DNA from 3 places in the Lysinibacillus sp. FN11 genome. Region 1 is predicted to be linked to each of the others. Evidence: riboswitches for the same ligand, from Rfam matches in the RefSeq annotation. Region 1 holds a riboswitch; each other region holds the start of a gene.
The links. Region 1 has a riboswitch for cobalamin ahead of NP781_RS20545 (hypothetical protein). Riboswitches for the same ligand answer to the same signal wherever they lie in the genome.
Positions count from the first base shown of each region.

Region 2: it holds a riboswitch for cobalamin, as region 1 does, so the genes downstream of both, cobT (nicotinate-nucleotide--dimethylbenzimidazole phosphoribosyltransferase) here and NP781_RS20545 (hypothetical protein) in region 1, are expected to answer to the same signal.
Region 3: it holds a riboswitch for cobalamin, as region 1 does, so the genes downstream of both, NP781_RS19710 (FecCD family ABC transporter permease) here and NP781_RS20545 (hypothetical protein) in region 1, are expected to answer to the same signal.

Region 1 is NZ_CP102383.1:3,906,042-3,908,244, reverse strand. Features, by position in the region: gene NP781_RS20555 (hypothetical protein) at 1-231, shown strand, start outside; gene NP781_RS20550 (glutathione peroxidase) at 313-858, shown strand; cobalamin riboswitch at 977-1,175, shown strand; gene NP781_RS20545 (hypothetical protein) at 1,333-1,890, shown strand; gene NP781_RS20540 (ABC transporter substrate-binding protein) at 1,874-2,203, shown strand, end outside.
Region 2 is NZ_CP102383.1:656,290-658,492, forward strand. Features, by position in the region: gene NP781_RS03040 (ABC transporter ATP-binding protein) at 1-1,033, shown strand, start outside; cobalamin riboswitch at 1,130-1,306, shown strand; gene cobT (nicotinate-nucleotide--dimethylbenzimidazole phosphoribosyltransferase) at 1,398-2,203, shown strand, end outside.
Region 3 is NZ_CP102383.1:3,729,395-3,731,597, forward strand. Features, by position in the region: gene NP781_RS19705 (heme ABC transporter ATP-binding protein) at 1-275, opposite strand, end outside; gene NP781_RS19710 (FecCD family ABC transporter permease) at 281-1,327, opposite strand; cobalamin riboswitch at 1,473-1,661, opposite strand; gene NP781_RS19715 (biotin transporter BioY) at 1,816-2,203, shown strand, end outside.

The DNA of each region.
Region 1 (2,203 bases):
GCGGGTCAAGTACAAAGAGATTTGGTTGTATCGTATCTAGCTAAAAGATTTCAAACATGTATAGATGAAAAACAGCCATCTCTTATTCGTCAGGATATTATTATGTCATTTAAAAAGCTATATGATCAAACAAATGACTCGAAATTATTAGATATTGCCCATCGTTTAATTAATGAAGAACAAGATGCTAAATATAAAAAGAAGTATAAGTCAGCCATCCGTTCAAAGTAGCGAGGTGGTGTTTTTTTGTGCAAATTCTTTGATGAACGGTAGAATAGTCAACTATAATGAATGAAAAAAGGGGATTATAGCATGAGCATTTATAATTATCTAGTTCGGAAGCCTAATGGCGAAATTTTATCAATGGAAACATATCGTGGAAAAACAATGTTAATTGTTAACACGGCAAACCAATGCCGATTTACATATCAATTTGAAGACTTACAGAAAATGTATGATAAATATGGAAAAGAGAATTTTGTAGTTCTTGGCTTCCCTTGTGATCAATTTGGCCATCAAAATCCTGAGGATGGAGAGGAAACTAAGCATCTATGCAAGGTAAACTATGGGGTCACATTCCCGATTTTTGAGCTTGTACAGGTAAATGGAGAGGCTACACATCCACTCTTTAATTATTTAAAGCATGAAGTGAATTACCGAGAGTTTGGGAAGGCAAGTATGCAGGAGAAAATGTTGGCAGAAGCAATTGTTCAACTTGCCCCAAGCTTTTTAGATGGTCGTAACATTCGCTGGAACTTTACAAAATTTCTAGTAGATGCTAATGGTAAGACCGTCGCACGCTTTGAACCAACAGATTCACAGCTCGATATTGAACAAGCAATTGAAACACTACTATAGTAAATTTCTTAATAATGTAAAAATTTGTTGGAATTTTCTCTTCTAGTGTTACTATATTTTAAAATTGAGTACAGCTATTTTTTTTGAATCATATATGATAAACTGCTTTACAAATGAAATATTCTTGCAGGATAAAGGTGCTAGTAAGCATAATCGGGAATCCGGTGAAAAACCGGAGCTGTTTCCGCAACTGTAAGTACAGCCATTATAAAGATTTACCACTGTCTCAAAGAAGATGGGAAGGTCCTTTATAACACATTCGTTTTATGTGACGAACTGTACAAGCCAGGAGACCGACCTTTATTTGAACGTATAAAAACTTCTCGGAAGCTAGGAGGATATACGGCAAATACATAGGCTTTGTCTAGTTTGATGGCTCAATCTTGTATTTTTGTCGTTCCTTTGCAAAAGGAGCGACTTTTTTTATGCCTTTCAAGTAAGAATTTTTCATTATAGAAAATAGGGGGGAAGCAAGTGAAAAAAGATGCCCGTTATTCTTGTTATCCATTTATGCGTGAGAAAGCTTCAACGGTTGATTTTGAAATTCGAACAGATAGCCTTACAACACATCTAGGAGTTGCATTAGCTGCGGTAAAAAAAGAGGATGTTCAAGTTGTTGCTGAGGATTTATTACTTATGTTACCTATGGCGTATCATGTGAATGGCTCAGTTCGTGGGAAATTAGCGGTAACTGAAGAGGATTTATCTTGGTTAAGTGAGCGTTATGATTTTTACGTTCGCCATGTGAAGGAAGAGATTCAAAGTTTTGTTTTACCTCAAGGAACAGAGGCCGCTGCAGCCTTACATCTTTGTCGCAGTGAGGCAAAAAAATCATATCGAACTTTACACAAAGTATCAGAAGAACGAGAGGTTCCTGCTATTCTTTTCGATTACCTTGGTTTATTAGCTAATGTATGTTTTGTCATGGCTGTTTTTATGAATCAGCAAGCTGGAATTTCTGAAATACCGTTTATTAGTAAATCCTACCCAATGAAAAAGAAAAAGGAGAATAACAATGAAGAAAGTATTTAATTTCCAATGGCTATCAGTGCTCTTACTTGCACTGGTATTAGCAGGCTGTGGCACTGCTGAAGATACAAAAAATAAAGATGCCTCGCAGGGTACACAACACGTAGAGAAAACAAGCTATAAAGTGACAGATGACCGTGGAGTGGAAATAGCGTTTAATGAAGTACCAAAAACAGTTGTATCTTTACAACCAAGTAATACTGAAATTTTGTTTGCTTTAGGTGTTGGCGATAAAATTGTAGGAGCAACTGAGTACGATACTTACCCAGAGGAAGCACAAAAAATTGAACGTGTCTCTGATACTACGAACTTTAAC
Region 2 (2,203 bases), 1.7 Mb from region 1:
GAGAATTACCTTATTATACAAAAATACTCTTGATAAAATGCGTTTAAGTATAAAATCAGGATCAATAATAGAATTATTAAACTTTACAAGTTATTTGATTATCCTTATTATAGGTGCCTACTTTATTTATAAAGGCAGCCTCACCTTAGGAGTATTAATAGCATTCACAACCTATGCCAATAACTTTAGTCAGTCATTTTTAAGATTTTCTCAACTAAATTCCTTTTTACAAGAAGCAATTGTGTCTGTAAATAGAGTAAAAAACTTAATGGGAGACAATAAATACAATATAAGGAAATTGATAGTATCAGACTATGTAAATTCATCGCATCATTTTAGAAAAGACAAAATAGTGTTACGGAATGTAAGCTTTACCTATACTAATGCATTATCTCCAGTTTTAGAAAATATAAATTTCCAAATACCTTTGAAGAAAATTGTATTGATTAAGGGAGAAAGCGGATCAGGTAAATCGACATTATTGAATATATTATCAGGTTTATACATTAATTATCAGGGTGAAATATTTCTATCCAATCAAAATATTAGATATATTCCTAATGATGTTTATAGAAAAAGGGTATGTTTGGTAACGCAAGAGCATTTTATAATGACAGGGACAATAAGGGAAAATTTGTTATTAGCAAAGCCGAATGCAACGGATGAAGAATTAATTCAAATTTGTAAAATGGTTAACATTTATTCATATATAGAAACGTTGGACTATAAATTTGAAACTCTTATTGGGCATAATGGGCTTGAATTATCTACTGGGCAACAGCAAAGACTTTCAATAGCAAGATCGCTTCTAAGAGATGCGGATATCTATTTGTTTGACGAGATTACTTCTGCGCTTGATAAAGACAACCAAATAAATATAGAAACATTACTTTTATATTTAAATAAAGAAAAACAAAAGACTGTTATATTGGTTACTCATCACCCTGTTTTAATAAGTGAAGCAGATAAAATATTTGAAGTTAATAACAATCAGGTGAACGAGAGGGATTCATTTGTTGTTACAAGCTCTTAATAAGCCTAAATTGTTTGAATAGCTGGTTGTACTAAGTTAACACTCAAAAAAATTTTTCCTCTTGACACTAAAAAAGTTGTAAAGTAGATTTAACATAATTACATAAAAGCAATAGGTGCCCACTTGGGAGAATAGGGAATAAAGTGAAAAGCTTTAGCGGACCCGCCACTGTATAAGGGAGTTTCATAGTGTATGCCACTAGCGAATTGCTGGGAAGGTGCTATGAGATGTTGAACTTGAGCCAGGAGACCTGCCTACATGCTTTAGAAGATATAGATGATGGAAAAGTCTGTAGTTTATTTGTCATGACAATAAACTACAGATTTTTTATTTTGTCTCAATGAGAACGAGAGGAGAAATAATCATGCAATTATTACAAGATACGATTCAAAATATTCAAGGGGTTGATATGAAAAGTATGGAGCAGGCTAGAAAACGGATTGATGGGCTTTGTAAGCCCCCAGGTAGCTTGGGTAAACTAGAATCACTTGCTGTACAGCTCTCTGGGATAACAGGACACTTATATCCGATGATCGACAAAAAGGTGATGATTGTTTGTGCTGCAGATCATGGTGTTTGCGAGGAAGGTGTAACCACGAATCCACAAGATGTGACGGTCTTTCAAACATTAAATTTTCCTGAGGGAGGTACAGGCGTTTGTGCGATTGCGGGCATTACCAATGCAAAGGTTGTCACAGTAGATGTTGGGGTAAAAGAAGATATTCCACTTGATGCAGGAGTCCTTATTCATAAAATTAAATACGGTACCGATAACATGGCACAAGGTCCAGCTATGGCCAAACAAGAAGCCATTCAATCGATAGAAGTAGGAATCCAGGTGGCCACTGAGGAAATCATAAAAGGTGCTGATGTACTTGGGACTGGAGAAATGGGCATCGGCAATACAACACCAAGTGCTGCGATATTAGCTGTTTTGACGGGATGCAAGCCTATCGAAGTAACGGGGTTTGGTGCAGGAGTAGGCCAAGGAGGCATTGCCTATAAAGCAGCAGTTATTGAAAAAGCAATTACCTTAAATAAGCCTAATCCAAATGATGTTATTGATGTTCTGGCTAAGGTTGGAGGATTAGAGATAGGGGCGATGACAGGCATTATACTTGGCGCTGCTGTCCATCGTAAACCTGTTGTCATTGATGGATTTATTTCAAC
Region 3 (2,203 bases), 180 kb from region 1:
GTGAAATCAAATAATACGGGTGTCTCTTGGCTTACAACAGCCAAATTTTTCGCAATTGATTTACTTGATTGCTTTAATATATCATGCTCATTTAATACTACCGTTCCGCTTTCAGGTTTTAGGAGACGATACATATTTTTTAACAATGTTGATTTTCCGCTCCCATTAGGACCAATTAATCCAACAAATTGCTTTTCTTTTATTTGAATGCTTACATCATGTAGTATACGCTGATCGTAAATGGAGAATGATACTTGTTTCGCTTCTAATGTCATGGACGTTAATCTCCTTCACCGAAAGAATAGTTGTTACGACGGAGAAGCCAAATGAAAAATGGTCCCCCACAAAAAGCTGTAATAATACCAATTGGCATTTCCTGAGGAGCAATAATGATTCGAGCAAAGGCATCTGCCCACACTAAGAATATTCCACCTATTAAAGCACTAATAGGTATGACGTATTTATAGTTTGAGCCCACAATTAAACGCACAATATGGGGAATAATCAATCCCACAAATCCTATAGAACCACTAACTGCGACAAGCACACCAGTTAATAGAGATACTAATAGTATTAACTGAATACGGAATTTCTGAAGATTAACGCCTAATGTCACTGCCGCCTCTTCTCCTAGTAATAATAAATTTAAATTGCGATAGTGTAGCCATAGTAGCCCAAATACAACCAAGAATACGAAGGCTGGAATCACAATACTATTCCACTTGGCTCCAGCTAAACTACCTAGCATCCAAAACATAACAGCCTTTAAGGCCCCTTCTTGCTTTGACATCATTAAAATAAAGTTAGAGATAGCCGTTAAGATAAAGGACACAGCCATGCCTGCCAATAGCAAGCGGAAAATAGAGACACGTCCCCCAACACGTGATAAGAAAAAAACAAGTGTAATGGCAAGTAATGAACCAAGGAATGCGGATACTGAAAGAGCGTAAATACCTAAAAATGAAAACGCTCCTAAAATAATCACAGAAGTAGCTCCTACAGCTGCCCCTGAAGAAATCCCTAGAATATACGGGTCTGCAATAGAATTACGTACAAGTGCCTGAATGGCTGCCCCTGCAATGGCTAACCCCGCTCCTACTATAGCAGCTAGCAAAACACGAGGTGCTCTTATTTGCCAGATGATGATTTCCTGAGAGCGACTCCAATCTTGCTCGATCGAAGTTTGTATAAAAGGAATTTTAGAAAGAATAACTTTCCATACATATAACGGTGTAACTGAAACTGAGCCAACCATTACAGCAAAGGTCATTGAAACAATTAATACCATGAAAAGTACGAAGGAAAATAACATAAATTTTTTATTCATCTGTTTTAAACTCCTACTGAATATTGATGAATGAAGCAATAAAAAAAGGTATCCCATGCGAAAATGCGCATAGAAATACCCTAGATTAAACAAAGTCAGAAAAATATCCAGCTATTGTCCGTAATTGCTTGCATCCTCGTGGGCATTACAGGTATTACTAAATGGCAGGTCTCCTGGCTTCGATTCACTATCCTATAATTGCCTTCCCATTCTTAAACAGTGGCAAATCATATTATAGGATTCCTCGTTACAGTTGCGGGACAGCGTCGGACTTCCACCGACTTCCCTTTTAAGTGACATTCAAAAATGTCACACCAATAGTATTTGAAGTTATAAAATTGTGACGGTTCTATCATACATTTTTATAGATAGATAGTCTACTTCTATTTAACCCAATATTTGAGTTAACTATTAATAATAATAAGGTTGACACAATAGCATTCGTTTTTTACACTAGCAGTAATAACTTATAAAACGAGGTGAAATTCATGGCAACTGTTACACAACATAGTCACCATAAGTTAAGAACTATTGACATTACCTACATTGGATTGTTTTCAACGCTAATGATGGTAGGTGCTAATATCACTTCCTTTGCACCCTTTATGGTAGTTGGTGGTGTACCCATTACGCTTCAAACCTTCTTTGCAACTTTAGCAGGGCTTATTCTTGGTAGTAGAAAAGGTGCGCTCGCCTGTACAATTTATATGTGCGTAGGATTGGCGGGAGCTCCTGTCTTTGCTCGTTTCGGTGGTGGAATTGGCCAAATTTTAAGCCCTACCTTTGGGTTTATTATTACATTTATATTAGCGGCATTTGTTGCAGGGTTGATCGTGGAACGAAGCGGGACAAAGAAAAGTTTTATCGTAGCTGCTT